3 regions of the Chryseobacterium vietnamense genome follow, and region 3 is predicted to be linked to each of the others. Evidence: riboswitches for the same ligand, from Rfam matches in the RefSeq annotation. Region 3 holds a riboswitch; each other region holds the start of a gene.

Region 1 (5,736 bases), 140 kb from region 3:
AGTCCTATTGAGAGTGTCTTGTTCATAGCTTTGTTTTTTAATTTTGTTGGGTGATTTGGTTTACTGAGGCTGTCAGTTCATTCCATGTATTGAGAAGTTCATCCAGGAAAAGTTTTCCTTTTTCTGTGATCTGATAATATTTTCTGGGCGGTCCTCCTGTAGATTCTTCCCATCTGTAAGAGAGAAACTCTCCGTTTTTAAGTCTTGTAAGAAGAGGGTAGAGGGTTCCTTCCACTACATCCAGTTTTCCTTTTTTCAGTTCATCAATAAGATCAGAAACATACATTTCGCGGTTATTGATGAGACTTAGAATACAGAATTCCAGAATTCCTTTTCGCATTTGCGCTTTGGTATTTTCGGTATTCATCTTTGATAAGTTTTGTTAATTAGTTATATAATTTTCGAAGTTCGGAACCTAGCTAGTTGTACCTATTTCGATTTTACATTACAAAGATATGTAAATAAAATGGTATTATGCAATACAAAGTAGTGGAATTTTTAAAATAAATTGTTTAATTAATTGTAAATCAGCGTTATAATTTTTACTATCAATTTTGAGTACAACAAATTTTGGAAGAAAATCTCTGAAAATTTTAAATTTTTAAATAGAATTTTGAAAATTGGAGAGAAAAAATGCTCTTTTATCATTCATCATTCATCATTCATCATTCATCACTCATCACTCATCACTCATCACTCATTACTCATTACTCATTACTCATTACTCATGTCCTAGCCCCGATAGCAGCGGTTACCCCACAGCAGTACGGCATAAGAAAGGGGGCGAGGAGTATGAGCGGATAGCGGGAAAGAGCTTCTTATCTGCGAATATACTTTTATTGGGAGGGAAATGATGGAAGATAGCGGGATGTAGATTTTGAGATCGGTATTATGATTCGTATTTTTGTTAGATATAAAAAAACACCTAAATCATTTTACTAATACCATGAATATTTTGAATAAATACAGGCACTTATCAGCATTTCTTTTATTGGGTCCGCTATGTTTTGGACAGTATCAGTTTGAAGTTAAGAATGTATCAAAAAGCTATGATGCCATCATCCGGATAGAAGATTGTTACGATGACAGATGTGGAGGAAAGGGAACTGTAGACCTGTTTGACCATAAAAACAGCAAGGTACAGACATTTGTTTCTGATGACCTTGTTATATATGCAGGCCAAGGCCAGAAGCTAACCCAAGGGAAACTGATTCCACTTTCGAAAGATCAACGTGCTGTGATTATCGATGACTTTAATTTTGACGGGACGGAAGATGTGGCCATAAGAAACGGAAATATGGGAAATTACAGCTCGGCTTCGTATGATGTATATGTATTCAACAGCACAAGAATGGCATTTGTAAAAAGTAAAGAACTTACAGACCTTGGCTCAAATGGTTTCAATTTTTTTGAAACGGATGCCAAACGCAAACGTCTTATTTCCTATGGTAAGTCCGGTTGCTGCAGAATTTTTACCACAGAATATGCTGTTATCCCAAATAAAGGGCTGGATACGGTGTTGGAAAAAGAAGAGGATATGACCAATGAAGATCAGGTGAAGGTCATAACGAAAGAAAAGCTCAATAATAAATGGATTACCAAAACAAAGGTGTATCCGGCAGATCAATATAACAGAAATAAAAAGTAAGATGAAAATTCAAAAAGAAATCGATTTTATCCTGGCAGTGGATGCTTTGAAAAATGTACAGCGAAGAAATTACAATGCAGACGATTCCCGGAGAGAGAATACAGCTGAACATTCCTGGCAGATCATTATTCTTGCCCAGATCCTTTATCCATATGCTAAAAACCGTGCAGATATTGATTTGCTGAGAGTAATAAGAATGCTTTCCATTCATGATCTTGTGGAAATAGAAGCCGGAGATACTTTTATTTTTGATGAAAAAGCAATGGTAGGAAAATTTGAAAGAGAGAAAGCTTCAGCCCAAAAAATCTTTGGAATTCTGGATGAACCTTTACGAACAGAATTTTTTAACCTGTGGCTTGAGTTTGAAGAAGAGAAAACACCGGATGCTATTTTTGCCTGTGGTATCGACAGAATCATGCCATTTATCTTAAATTCCCACACTGCCGGAAAGAGCTGGACAGAAGCAGGAGTAACAGAAAGACAAATCCGGAATATGCTGGAAAATGCAATCAGCAGAGCATCGGATGAAATGGGGGAGGCTTTTGAACTTCTTTTAAACAGAAGCCTGGAGACGGAAAAAGTTTTGAAATAATTTCAGCGAAAAATAAGTTTCGGGCGGCCAAAGGCCGCCCGAAACTTATAGTATTTATAGTATCTGGATTGGTTTTTTGAATTCGTCAATCGCTACAAAAGTAAAATCACCTATAATCGCCTTTTCTCTTTCATAGGAATACATCTGTTCAGTGTAGATTTCAACATTCACTTTCATACTGGTTTTTCCCACGTATGAAACTTTTCCGATCAGTTCCACAATAGTTCCGGCAGGAATAGGTTTTTTGAAATCAATCTTATCACTGCTTACCGTTACCACTCTTTTTCTGGCAAAACGGGTGGCTGTGATAAAAGCTACCTCATCCATCAGCTGCATAGCAGTACCTCCAAAAAGGGTATCGTAATGATTGGTTGTGTTAGGGAAAACCGCTTTAAAGATTCTTGTTTCGGATGCTTCAATTCTTTCTTCTGTAGTCATATATCATTATTAATTAAAGCGATAAGAAATGATTGGAAACAACAGAATAATGACAGGAACTTACAGAATTCCTGAAACAATCCATCAGATCAATACAACTTCAAATCGCGAAAGTTACATGTTTAAGAAAATGGCAGGTCTCCTGACTTGTAACATCATTTATCTCCTTCCCATGCCTCGCACAGTGGATCTTTGATAAAGACTTCAGTTACTTTACAGTTGCGCGACAGTCCGTGATTTTCACACGGTTCCCTTTTAATCTGCAGTGATGCAGAACCAATTTCTGTGATGAATAAGTGTAAAACTTTTCGAATGCAAAAATAATGAATTTATTCCGGATTATGATAAATAATCTGACTGATTACTCTTCCTTTCTTAATTGTCCAGAGTGTAGTGTATCTGTTTTCTCCTGAACCGTTTATCATATAAAGAAAAATATTATCATTGTCGAGGGAAGTTACTCCAACGTTCTCAAAATCCATGGTGGGCTGGAACATATTTTTGATAGCTTCTCTTACAAAAACAGACCCTCTTCCGGGCTGCTGTACCCTGATGGATTTGATTTCGGTCATTCCTTCAGGAAGGTCATTTCCGATTCCCCATGGTTTTACTTTATCAATGGTAAGAATTTTTCCTTCTGCATCTTTTTCCTTTTTACGGTATCCTGCATTGGAAGGATAAATGTCAATCACCACTTTGCTTCTTTGTGCAGTCGGGATTTTAGGATCAGAATTATCGGTAAAAATAAGAGATCTTCCGTTTTTAGATTTTGATGGAGTATAGGCAGGAAGCTGGTCCACATAGGCAATACGCCCTTTATTTACCATTCCTTCTTTATCAAGAGTTTCATAACGTACAAAAGGTTTGTCGTCATCCTGTTTCTCAGGATATTTGATCCAGATCCATTCTGTTTCTCCCGGAGCCGGTTTTACATAAACAAATACATCTCCTTTACGCATACGGATTTTATCTACAATTTTTCGGTAGTCATCTTTGTGTACACGTACGTTGGCATATCCATCTTCAGCTTTTACCACTCCAAAAGGAACTTTAGTCTGTCCTTTTACAAAGACAATTGATAAGATACTGAAAGCGGATAAATAGAATGCTTTGTTTATGAAAGTCATCATGAAATTTTTTTGATCCTCCAAATATATAAATTAAATGCTTTTCAGAGGATAATTATACTCTTGCAGTTTTCTAAAATATTGTATTTATTTCAAAAATGATAAGAAGTAAATATTTTAATGGTAATAATCTATTCATAGATGTATTTTCTATACCTCCTATTAGAATGTATTAAAAAAAACATAATAATAATTAGTATAGATGTCGGTATATTCTATAAAATTCCTATTTTTCAGGAGAATTAAAAACTAATAAAACATGACAAAAAGACTACTTTATGTATTCTCTTTTATTTTGGGTATTTCCAGCTTTCAGGCAACCCACAAAATAGAAGAAGAATCCCAATCTTTATTTTACTGTGATACCAATGCACCAACAGGGCTTCAGATGTCTAATATAACGCTCGCCTCAGGAACAGTTACCTGGAATGCAGATCCCAATACACCCGATAACAGGATCAGATATAGAATACCTGGAACTACTACCTGGATGGTGGCCACTCCTGCCCCAGGACAAAATTATTTCACAATTACTGGTTTGCAACCTTGTACAACGTATGAAGTACAGGTAGTGAAAGTGTGTACGACACAGGGATTATGGTCTAATCCTATATTTTTTACTACTACCATTAATTATTGTGCAAGTGCTTCTACAGATACCACAATGATGCATATTTCCAATGTAACCGTAAATTCTACAGGAGTTACCACACCAATGGTGAGTGATTCCGGACCTTCCATTTATACAGATTACAGAAGTGATCTGAGTCGTAGAGTTAAATTTTTTATAGGAAGTACAGGAAATAAGCTTTCAGTAACCAATACGTGGACGGGGACACCCGGGACAATAACAGTAACTGCGTGGATAGATTTTAATGCCAACGGAATTTTCGAATCAACCGAAAGAGTGATGGTTGCTAATAATGTTACTCAGGCTGCATCGGCAGTATCTGTATTTACAATTCCAAGTTTGGCTGCAGTGACACTTTGTGGTGTTACCATGAGGGTTATTTCCAATCAAACAATGTCTGCTGATGCTTGTAGTACATTTATCTATGGAGAAGTTGAGGATTATGGAGTAGATTTGATCAATCTCACACTTGGAGTGGAAGAATCAGGGAAGTCTGCAAACACTGAAATTTATCCCAACCCTGCCTCTGATGTTTTAAATATTTCAGGAATTTCGGAAGCTTCAGATTATGAAATTTATAATATGGCAGGTCAGAAAGTTGACGAAGGGAAAATTTCAAATCATCATGTGAACCTTCATCATTTGTCAAAAGGAGTTTATTTTATCCAGTTGAAGAATAAAGAAAAAGTAACCCGATTAAAATTCATTAAGAAATAAAAATAAAGAAAAGAGAGAGTACCTTCTGGTGCTCTCTCTTCGTATTTGCATTCCTTTAATTTCTTATTAATTAAATTCTCTCAAGCTCATCCGCATCAATCGTGGTCTTGAAAGTTCCATAGTTGACAATGACCTTGTTTCTGGAAATCTTTTCAATGGTTCCTACACTGGTGCTTCCCGTAATACGAACACGCTGTCCGATTTTCATCCAAATAGCACGGTCGCTTTTACGTTGTTCTTCCAGCTTTTCATTGGTTTCAGCAATCTTCTCAATCACCTCTTCTTTTTTCAGCTGTTGGGTGATTTTTCTTTTAACAACCTGCAGGCGTTTGGTTTCATCTTTATCACTGCCAAGTTTGCGGAATTTTTCCTGCTCAAGAAGCTTTACAAAGTCTTTCACAACATCTTTTCTGGACTTTCCTTTGGTATAGCTGTCGATGAATGCTTCAATCTTATTTCCAAACTGCAGTTTGCGGTGTTCCTCTTCATATAGTTTCTGGAAATTGAACAGTTTCTGCTGAAGCTGGTCATTCAGTTTCTGAAGGTTATCACGCTTATCTTCTACGGACTCTTTCCTTTCTGC
Region 2 (5,736 bases), on a different contig from region 3:
ATGATCACTTAATAAACTTAAGTGTAAAACTTTTGTGCCTTTTGTGGTAAAAAAGAGTGTTTTCACATTCAAAATAACTCATTCAAAATTGTATTCAACTTAAAAAATCAACAATGAAAATTTCTCAATTTTTATCACTATTCTTTATTGCCTTTACTTTGTTCTCTTTTGTTGCTTGTGAAAGCAGCAGAGATGACGAAAATCCGCAGGATACCACTCCCGGAAAACTTCAGATCAAATTTGAAAACGGATTTAATAATGTAGGAGATATTGTGTTAAATCAGACGGTTCAGACTTCTTCCAATGGTCAGAAACATAATTTTTCCGCTTTGAAATACGTCATCAGTAATATCACACTGACAGACGAAAACGGAAATGAATTTAAATACAATGAAAATAACCCTGATAAAGGTGCTTTTATCATAGATCAGGCAGATGCTGTAGCAGGAATTATCTACCTTAATCTGGATGGTGTTCCGAAAAACAATTATAAAAAAATAAGATTCGGATTAGGGGTCAGCCAGAAAGCGTATTTGCTGGGACAGGACGGACAAGCTGAATTCTGGACAAAAGCCAAGCAGAAAGGAATGTCTTGGTCATGGGCTGCCGGTTATGTTTTTGTAAAACTGGAAGGGAAATATGGAAATGATGCACCTTCAAAAGAATTTATGAACCATACCGGAAACATGGGAAATACTGCAGCCAACAATACCCCAGATCTTTATCGCGAAATCACATTGAATCTTCCGACAACAGCAAGGGTAACGGCAAAAATCCGTCCTTCTGTTCATATTCTGGCTGATCTGAACCAATTTCTGAGCGGAGATAAAGCACTTACTCTGACAACAGCCAATGATATGCTGATGGGTTCAAACCAGCACCTGGTAGACATTACCAATAATCTTACAAAAATGTTTAAAGTAGACCACGTTCACAATGATTAATTTTTTTGTTAAAACAATACTGGTTCTGCTTGTAATTGTATTGAGTTGCATTTCGTGCTCTGATGAGGTAATCCAGCCGTTGGAAAAAGATGAAGCCTACAATCTGCAGTTTCCTTCGTATTTCCCGGAAATGACTTTTGATCAATCGGTCAATCCGGTAACTAAAAATGGAGTGGAGCTGGGAAGAAAATTATTCTATGAAGGCAGGCTTTCCCGAAATAATACCATTTCATGCGGGTTCTGTCATATTCAGGAAAACGCATTCACCCATCACGGGCATACCGTAAGTCATGGGGTAGATGATAGAATAGGGATCCGAAATGCACCGCCCATTCAGAACATGGCTTTTCTGAAAAGATATATGTGGGACGGAGTGATTCATAACCTTAATGAGCAGCCGATCAGTCCTATTACAGATATCAATGAAATGGATAGCTCAATACCGGAAGCCATTTCAAAGATTAAAGATGATCAGAAATACAAAAAGCTGTTCAGAGAAGCATATGGAGACGAAACTATTACTGGCGAAAGAATTTTAAAAGCATTATCACAGTTTATGGCTTCTTTAATTTCTGCAGATTCAAAATATGACAGATTCAGGCAGGGAAAAGAACAATTGACTTCGGCGGAATCTCAGGGAATGGTATTGTTTAATCAGAAATGTGCATCCTGCCATAGCGGAGAATTATTTACTGACGAAAGTTTCCGCAACACAGGAATGTATTACAATACGGAGTTCAAAGACGCCGGACGGTACAGAGTTTCTCTCAATCAGGTTGACTGGATGAAATTTCGTGTTCCAAGCTTGCGAAATGTAGAATATACAGCACCTTATATGCATGACGGAAGGTTTTACACCTTAGAGGCTGTGCTCAATTTCTATTCAGACCAGGTAGAAGATAATCCTAATCTCGATCCCCAGCTGAAACAGAATGGCCATACGGGAATTGCTATGAACAGCCAGGAAAAACAATCCATTATAGCCTTCCTGAAAACATTATCAGATAAAAGTTTTATCTCCAATCCAAAATTTGCAGAATAAATTATAGAAAACATGAAGAAGATTATAGCAATACTAAGTTTAATGGTATTTAGCCTGAACCAGGCCAATGTGGTTAGAGACAGCATGTATATTGCACCGGAAACCTTTAGCAGATTTGATTTTGATGATGATTGTGATGCTTGCGGCTGTGCAGCTGGTAACGGATCATCCGGTTTTGAATCTTTACTGAATCCACAGTTTATCGGAATCAAATACTTTGCACAACATTACAAAGCAAAGGAAAACTTATTTGTTAAAGACCTTACCCAGGATCAGTATTTCAATACTTTGCAGCTTTGGGGGAAAATTCCATTGACTAAAAAATTGAGTGTTTATGCAAGTCTGCCCTTCCATTTCCATGAAAAGCAGACCATGCAGGGAGATATCAAGATCAATGGAATCGGAGATCTGAACCTGATGGGAATTTACCAGCTGATGAATTCTAAAGATAATTTCCATCACATAAGCGGAGGCCTGGGAGTGAAAATTCCTTTGGGGAAATTTGATGAAAAAGGTGCATCCGGAATCAATCCAAGTTTTCAATTGGGAACCGGAAGCTGGGATTATCAGGCGGCTTTGAATTATAAATTTCAAAAGAATAAAGTGGCTGTATTGGTCAATACAGATTATACAATCAAAACGGAAAATAAGAAAAATTACCGTTTCGGAAACCAGTGGAACTATGCTGCGACAGGATTTTATCAGGTTGCCGGAAACGAAAAGTCGATCTTTTCTGTAAAAACAGGAGTGCAGGGGGAAGTGTATGCACAGAATAAACAGTTTGATGAAGCCCTGCCCAATACTGCAGGAAGTGCTTTGTACGGGAAACTGGGATTTGAAGCTTCTTATAAAAAACTGAGCCTGGGAAGTGAAGTAATGCTTCCGATGTATACTCATTTGGCAGGTGGAGATATTGAAGCAAAATCAAGATTCAGTATTTTCCTGAATATCGGAATTTAAAATAAAACCCTTTTTTAATCATGTTAAAGCTCCTTCGGGAGCTTTAATTGTTTATGAATCATGAATTTAATTGGGGGTTAGGAATAATTTTTTATCTTTGCCGGAATTTGGTGAGCCATAAAAAGCTCTTAAAAGGGAATCCGGTGAAAATCCGGGACAGACCCGCTGCTGTAAGCTCCGCACCAAAGTTTTTGAAGAATATATCCACTGTTTTCAGGAATGGGAAGGATTTCAAAAATGGAGTAAGTCAGAAGACCTGCCAGAAAATAATCGTTTGACGCTTTCGTGGAATAAAGCTTAGGACATCAATGATTCTGTGCAGTGACAGCTGTGCTTTGTCGTTGTATTCTTATACCCATTAGCGTCATCATTATCCTAAATGAGCTAATGACGGCAAAACTAATTACTTCTGCAATTCATAAAGCTGTTTTCACGATCTTAGTGTTAACATCTCAACTTTTGTTTTCCCAAACCAATAAAAAAGACAGTCTTCAGGAGGAGACCATTAAAGGAATTAACCTTTACAAAAAGAATTTTAAAGAGATCATTCCGGCCCAAACCATCCAAGGGGAAGCACTTGAAAGACTGAACAGTCATTCCGTTGCTGATGCGCTGCGGTATTTCTCCGGAGTTCAGATTAAAGACTATGGTGGTATCGGAGGGCTGAAAACCATTAACGTCCGAAGTCTCGGAAGTCAGCATGTAGGGGTTTTCTATGACGGAATTCAACTGGGAAATGCACAAAACGGCCTTGTCGATCTCGGAAGATATTCTTTGGATGACCTTGAAGAAATATCATTATACAACGGACAGAAAAGTGAGATTTTCCAGCCGGCAAAAGATTTCGGTTCTTCCGGATCTATCTATTTACAGCCTAAAACCCCTGTGTTTAAAGGAGCAAGGAAAACCAATCTTGTGATAAGAGCCAAAAGTGCTTCTATTGATCTCTTCAATCCTTCATTCCGATTGGAGCAGAAAATTTCAGACAGGGTTTCTGCCAGTTTCAGTGCAGAATTTATGCAAAGTGACGGAATTTACAGATTTCGATATGCCAAGAAATATCCTGACGGACAGCAGGCTTATGATACCATTGCAAAAAGACAAGATTCAGATATCAAAGCAAAGCGTTTTGAAACTTCTTTAAATGGAACTTTGAATAACGGAAGCTGGAATATCCGTGGCTATGGCTATATTTCAGACCGCGGAATGCCGGCACCTATTGTGAACGGCCGTTTTGAAGGAAGAGGAGCTAGACTTTCCGATGAAAATTATTTCGTACAGGCCAATCTGCGGAAAAAACTGTTCCCAAAATTTGAAACACAGCTGAAAGCAAAATTTGCCTACGATTATACTCATTTTATGGATACCGTTCGTTCGCAATCTATTATGTATACGGATAATGTTTACATCCAAAGAGAAGTTTATCTTTCTTCATCCAATATATATTCAATTACTCCCAACTGGGATGTGAGTCTGAGTGGAGATTTTCAGTACAATAATCTGGATGCCAATCTTGATAACTTTTCCTATCCTACACGATATACAACATTAGTCGCTTTGGCAACAACCTACCAGTGGAACAGGTTTAAAATTCTGGGAAGCCTTTTGGGTACATTTACCTTTGAAGAAGTAAGAAAAAACAAAAGACCCGGAGACAGCAGAGAATGGACACCCGCTGTATTTATGAGTTACCAGCCTGAAATAATTCCTGAGCTTACCCTCAGAGCTTTCTATAAAAGAATTTTCCGACTGCCTACTTTCAATGACCTTTATTATACCAATATCGGAAACACTTACCTGAAACCGGAATTTACCAATCAGTATGATGTAGGATTTACGTACCAGAAAAACTACAAAAATCATTTCTTTAAATCTTTTTATGCTAAAGTAGACGGTTATTACAACAAAGTACAGGATAAAATTGTCGCAGCTCCTAACGGAAGTATGTTCCGCTGGCTGATGATGAATCTTGGTCTGGTTGAGATTATTGGTGCTGACGTGAATGTTCAGGCAGAAATGCAGTTGGGAAAAGTAAAACTTAGGCCATTACTTTCTTACACCTATCAAAGTGCAAGAGATATGACGGATCCTGAAGATACATTCTACAAAAATCAGATTCCTTACACACCATGGCATAGCGGATCATTTGCACTGATGGCCGATTATAAAGACTGGAGCTTCAATTACAGTGCAATGTATGTAGGAAAGCGCTATGATGTAAACCAGGATAATATTCAATACAATTATGTACAGCCTTGGTATACTCATGATCTCTCTGTTCAGAAAAAATTCAGCTGGGCGGATCATCAGTTTAAAGTAAGCCTTGAGATGAATAATATCTTCAACCAATATTATGACGTGGTGATCAACTATCCGATGCCGGGAAGAAATTTTAAACTTATTCTAAACTTCACCTTATGAGAAAACTAAACTTTTATTTTCTGTTTCTTGTCTTAGCTTTTCTTACCTCATGCCGTACAGATGATGTCATTGTCCGTCAGGAAGTAGTGGAAGGACTTCCTTCAGAAAATACAGCAATAAAAGGATTCTATATGCTGAACGAAGGGAATATGGGAAGCAATAAATGTACGCTGGATTTTTTTGATTATACCAAAGGAACTTATTACAGGAACATCTATGCAGAAATTAATCCCAATGTGGTAAAAGAGCTTGGAGATGTAGGAAATGATATCAAAGTGTACGGAAGCAAATTGTATATCGTAGTCAATGTTTCCAATAAAATTGAAGTATTGGATGCCAAAACAGCTAAACGTATTACTTCTATTCCGT
Region 3 (5,736 bases):
TTAAGGCTTAAATTTCTTGTCACGAATGTTACCTTAGCTCCCTGGCTGTTATAGTTTCCTTCATTGGAGATAAAATATCCGTTCTGATAGGTGATCGGAGAAACTTCAATCTCGTCAGAACTACTTGAACATGAAGAAATGTTAAACAATAACACTACTGCAAATAATACAGTTAAAAGTTTAGTTATTTTCATATGTACTCAATTTTAATTTTTAAAAATTTATTGCTGCATACACACTATAATTTCTTTTTGGTAAAGGATAGAAAGAAACCGTTTTATAGTATGTATTGGTTAGATTATTCACTTTAAACCCTAAGGTATATTTCTTGGCCAAAGTTGCAGAAACTCCCATATTTAAAAGAAAATAAGGATCTATGGCATCTGATCTTTTTTCATCACTTGTAGTATACGTAACGCCATTCAGCTGTCCCTGTGCAAAAAGTTTAAAGAAACCATATTCGTAATCTATATTGGCATTTCCTCTGTGCATAGGAACGTAAGGTCTCTGCATTTTCGTTTCTTTGTCAATAGACTTTGCATAATAGTATCCTGCATTGGCCCGGATTTTATGATTACCCCATTGTTTGCTAAAGGACAGCTGGGATTCTAATCCGTAGGATTCAGCTTTATTGACATTAAATGCCTGCCAGTATCCTTTGGCCGTTGGAAGCCATGCAATAAGATCTGTGATGTTCATATAGTATGGAGACAAAGTAAGTCTGAAATCTCCTGCTTTGAACTCATTCGTCATATCGAGCTGGGTAGAGGTTTCCGGTCTCAGGTCTTTATTTCCTCCCGGTTCATAATAAATATCATTAAAGGACGGAAATCTGAAGTTTTTTGATACATTAAGGCTTACATCATACCATTTTGCAGCATTCCATTTTCCGGAGAACGAATACATCAACGGAGACTTCACATCTTCCACAAAATCTTTTTTAAAGCCACCCTCAAAACGCAGGTCTTTTGTTGCAAAATATCGTAACAAACCCGAAACAGAACCAATATTTCTGCTGACACCGGATATTCCGCTCTCATATCCTTCGCCTTTATTTATCTGAAACTCTCCGATGATATTAAAGTTCCATTTTGAGTTCAGGAAATAATTAAAATCATTTTTAAAGATATAATTTTTCCCGGTTCCACCACTGGATTTAGGCTGGTTTAACGAACCGAAATACTGAAAATTCTCTTCCGTGTAGGCTGCTTTAAGGGAATTACTGAACTTCGCTTTGTTCCAGTCCCAGGAAAGAAGACTTCTTACACTCTGAGTCTTATATTTCGTTTTTGTTCCTGTTTCCTCATACACGGGAAAACGCTGTGAAGAATCAAAAAACTGGCTCTGCCACGAAACTTTATGATCGTTTGTGATTTTATAGGATGCTCCTACATTAAATGTTGTATTGTAATAATTTCCGTTTCTGTTGATATAGTTCAGATCACTTACCTTATAATCATTTTCACTTACAGAATAATTTCCGGAAGCCTTAAAACTGAACTTATCATTGCTGTAAGAACCTTTTACAAAATTATTATAGGTATTAAATGAAGCAATTTCAGAGAATAAAGAACCATGGAAGCCTTTATTAAAATCAAGGATATTATTCAGGTGAATACTTCCCCCGATGGCGCCACTTCCGTACACTACACTTCCACCACCGGCTTTGATACCGATCTGATCATAGCCGAACAAAGCAATATTATTGATATCTCCCTGTCCCAGAAAATTAGAATTGATATTAATCCCATTCCATACAAATGCAGTCTGCTGAGCGGTAGTTCCCCTGAAAGAAGGTGAAGAAACAGCACCGCGGCCATTTTCTTTAATAAAAACCTGTGACTGAAATCTAAGAAGTTCAGAAAGATTACTGGAGTTTTTCTCAGCCTCTTCTGCCGAAATTATTTTCACAGGATGAAAAAGTTTCACCCTATTCATCTGATTGTCGAAGACATAAACAGTATCGATGGCTTTCTCTTGTGCAAAAAGAAAACAGCCATACGATGAAAAAAGCAGTACTAAAGATCTTTTTATATCCATACTTTTTTACTTTTCCTCCGAAAGCAATATGTTTTTAAATTATAATTCCGGCAGGTCTCCTGACTTTCGCATTCTGCTCCTTCCCGTTATGAAACAGTGGTTTTTTGCAGAAACTTGTGTTGCGATTTACAGTTGCGGGGACAGTCCGGGAGTTACACCCGATTCCCTTTTCATTCCAAAATACTGGAAACCAAAATTTTTGCAAAGATAGTTTTTTATATGTATTTGCCAAAAACCACGTTTGCCAATACAAATGCTATCCTATTTTTGCTATATACATCAAAAAGAACGGCCGCTTTCAATATTGAAAACAGCCATTCATCCCACTACTTTACTATTTATATATGTTACTTTTTAATAAATTTATAAGGCTCCTGTTGTACTCCCTTTACAGAATATTGTAAAATATAATCTCCTTTCAGCAGGGATGAAACATCAATCTGACCTTCTACAGTATTAAATGATTTCACCTTCTGTCCAACCATATTATAAATTTCTGCTTTCTCTATTTTTTCTTTTCCTTTAAAATATAGGATATCCGTCACAGGATTAGGATAGATCCCCATAGTATTTCTCTCTTTTACAGCATCATTCACCGATAAGAATTGAGAAGTATCCAGATAAAAAGCAATCATTTGACCTGAAGCATTCGTTCCTGACCCTGCAATTTTCTTTCCGTCCTGTGAGATGGCAAGAGGAAGTCCCATTGTTACTCCATTAGTGGCAATTCCTAAAGATGCGGCATAATCATTCAGATTAATTCTTCCGGCAGCAGAGGTCCAGATAAAGCCTTCGCCTGACATGGGAGGAGCTCCAAATGCTCTGTAATATCCGATCACTTTTTTTCCATCAGCAGAAATTCCTGTTGCTCCTCCTTTAAAGCTGAAAGAAGCATTTGGGTGCGTTATATAAGTAAGTCCGCTTACTGCATTCCATACATAGGGATTAGGATTTGCTGACCCTATTATTGTATTTCCATCTGCAGAAATTCCTCCTGCTTCCCCCACATTATTTCCATTATTATCTGTAATAAAACTTTCTACTCCATCCTGCCATTTTGCTCCGCTTCTCGTTCCGGTTGGCTCATCCTGCCAACCTACAATTACTGTTCCTGCAGCATTTATTGCATTGGCTCTTGAGCTGCGCCCTGGAACGATACTTCCCAGATCCACCATTCCGTTTACTTCATCCCATTTTACTGCATGCGCATTCGCTGCGGTGAGAAAACCAAGTCCAACAATAGTACTTCCATTGGTTGACATTCCCCAGGTAGAACTTACACTGCCATCCCATCCGGTAGGCACGAGCCCTCCTCTGTTTACCCATGTGGCTGTAGCTACATCATAAGTAGATATTTCATTGAATCCTGTTGCGGCATTGGTAACTGAAGACGAGATTTTGGCTCCGTCATTTGAAACAATCGTTCTGCCTGCAGCAGGATATCCGTTGGTTATAGAACCTATCTGTACAAGTCCTCCCGCGGCATTCCATTTATATATTCCTCCTGCACTTGTGTGCATGCTTACAACTCCATTATCCGATACTGCCCCTACGTTATAATTTCCCAAACCTATTACAGTAAGCTGCGCCTCTGCAAAACCAAATTTCAGGAAAAGACAAGCCGTCAATATTTTCATTGACATTCTGTAAAAATTTTTCATATTTTATTATATTTAGCGTTTCGAATTGGTGAAAACAATATTAATACAATATTCAACCTATCAAAAGAAATTGACTTTCATAATTCGTGAATTTTAAAAGAATTTAATTTCTAAAAATCTAACAACCAAACAGATACAAAACAACATTTTGAATATGGATTTTACCCGAATTATTCAAAAAAACACAAAAAACAAATTTTCAAGACAAAAATTATTTCAAACATTACTGTTTATTTTCATTTTCTGCTCCCTTATTACCAAAGGGCAGTCTGGTCCGGACTTCAATATGCTGGCAGATAAAGCATTTCTGAAATTGTATCAGAATCCCGACGAATGCATTAGTTATACCCAGGGAATTCTTGTGAGCGATCAAAATGCAGAACACAAAATTGTACTTCAGAATATTATTTCACAAGCTTTTGCCCTGAAGGGAGATTATGTACAGTCTGTCAATATTTTCGCTCAAAAAGAAGATGCCGGTCAGAAAAATGACCTTTCTTATTGTATGCAGATCTTCAGTGATTATAATCTTGCCGACCAGTACCAGAACCTGGGTTTGTACAATCAGTCAAAGAGAATTATTACCCATCTTTTATCAGATCAGAAACTTCTTAAAAGTAACGACTTAAGAATCACCACCGCAAAATTGTATCAGCTTCAGGCATTAAACTCCGGAATCAACAGAAACTATCCTGAAGCCTTACAAAACCTAGATAAAAGCAACCAATACCTTGGGAATCATAATGAAGAGAATAGAATTTTAAAAGTAGAAAACAGAATTTTCCGCGCTTTCTATTGGCTAAAGCAAAATAAACTCACTGAATATAAAACACTTATAGACAGTATTATTGCAAATCTTGAACAACAGAAAAACCAGCCATTTCTTTTAGGGTTGGCCTACGAAAACCTCTCCCAATATTATTTCCTGAAACAGGATTATGCAATAGCTATTAAAAAACTGGAAGCAGGGCTTCAATTGATAGAGAATCTTCCTTTTAATAATTTAAAAATTAAAATCTACGAATCCCTTTCCCGTAATTATTATGCCGTACACGATGATGCAAAATACCATCACTACAATAAACTTTGTAATGACTTAAAAACAAAAACAGATTCCAGTTCAAAAGAAGGAATACGATACCTTGTGAAGCTTGTTGAAACCAATCAAAACAAAAATATTGAATTTCAGAAACATCTGCTTCTACGATCTTCCTGGTCTTTAATCCTGCTTTTATCTTTGATAATTCTGAGTTTGCTTACTTATTTTTTACTCATCAGAAGTAAAAATAAAGACTTAAAAAAACAGTTTGATTTCTTTGAAAAACAGATCAGCCGAAAACCTCAATCCATTATTTCAAACAAAATAACTCCAGCAACAAAAGATTCCGGCACAACAAAAATATCCAGGGAAAAAGAAGATGAAATTCTCCAAAAGTTACAGGAATTTGAAAAATCCGACCGGTTTCTGAATAAAAACATGTCTTTGTCTCTGCTTTCGTCTCAAATGGAAATCAATACAAAATACCTTTCAGAAATTATTAATAATAAGGAAAAAAACTTCAACGGATATATCAACAAACTTAGAATCAATCATATTGTACAGTTACTGAGAAATGATGCTGCTTTTCTTAATTATAAAGTAAGTTATCTGGCAGAATATTCAGGATTCTCATCACACAGTGCATTCACTACTGTCTTCAAATCCGTTACCGGAATGTCTCCCAATGCCTATATTCAGGAAATCAGTAAAACCAAAGCCTTATGAAATTAATTTTTAAAATAATAGTGCTGCTGGTTGCCTTTTGTAATTGTATGAAGGCACAAAAGATACCTGATAGTGTTTTAATGAAAAAGGCTAAACTTGAAATTTATGACAATCCGGATAACACCATCAGGATCGGAGAACAGCTGCTGAAGAAATCTCAGGATATAAAAACTTCTATTAACCTTTATATGCTGCTTTCAACTGCCAATATTGCGAAAAGAAATTTTGAAGAGTCTTTACAATATATTTTAAAGGCAAAAGAACTTTCCC

Evidence for each region. A riboswitch is a leader RNA that binds a small molecule or an ion and turns the genes downstream of it on or off. The one in region 3 is predicted to bind cobalamin.
Region 1: linked by a shared signal. The riboswitch ahead of J2786_RS13660 (acyl-CoA thioesterase) and the one ahead of J2786_RS13030 (TonB-dependent receptor plug domain-containing protein) in region 3 are both predicted to bind cobalamin.
Region 2: linked by a shared signal. The riboswitch ahead of J2786_RS16460 (TonB-dependent receptor plug domain-containing protein) and the one ahead of J2786_RS13030 (TonB-dependent receptor plug domain-containing protein) in region 3 are both predicted to bind cobalamin.

The regions. Positions count from the first base shown of each region.
Region 1 covers NZ_JAVDQX010000002.1:963,838-969,573, forward strand. The annotation lists gene J2786_RS13640 (PspC domain-containing protein) at 1-26, opposite strand, end outside; gene J2786_RS13645 (PadR family transcriptional regulator) at 38-367, opposite strand; gene J2786_RS13650 (XAC2610-related protein) at 947-1,648, shown strand; gene J2786_RS13655 (HD domain-containing protein) at 1,650-2,240, shown strand; gene J2786_RS13660 (acyl-CoA thioesterase) at 2,295-2,678, opposite strand; cobalamin riboswitch at 2,794-2,974, opposite strand; gene J2786_RS13665 (hypothetical protein) at 3,008-3,808, opposite strand; gene J2786_RS13670 (GEVED domain-containing protein) at 4,065-5,153, shown strand; gene J2786_RS13675 (endonuclease MutS2) at 5,224-5,736, opposite strand, start outside.
Region 2 covers NZ_JAVDQX010000003.1:540,216-545,951, forward strand. The annotation lists gene J2786_RS16445 (MbnP family protein) at 114-944, shown strand; gene J2786_RS16450 (cytochrome-c peroxidase) at 937-1,986, shown strand; gene J2786_RS16455 (transporter) at 1,999-2,946, shown strand; cobalamin riboswitch at 3,038-3,224, shown strand; gene J2786_RS16460 (TonB-dependent receptor plug domain-containing protein) at 3,334-5,367, shown strand; gene J2786_RS16465 (YncE family protein) at 5,364-5,736, shown strand, end outside.
Region 3 covers NZ_JAVDQX010000002.1:822,485-828,220, reverse strand. The annotation lists gene J2786_RS13035 (DUF5074 domain-containing protein) at 1-194, opposite strand, end outside; gene J2786_RS13030 (TonB-dependent receptor plug domain-containing protein) at 214-2,040, opposite strand; cobalamin riboswitch at 2,073-2,250, opposite strand; gene J2786_RS13025 (T9SS type A sorting domain-containing protein) at 2,388-3,701, opposite strand; gene J2786_RS13020 (helix-turn-helix domain-containing protein) at 3,856-5,466, shown strand; gene J2786_RS13015 (tetratricopeptide repeat protein) at 5,547-5,736, shown strand, end outside.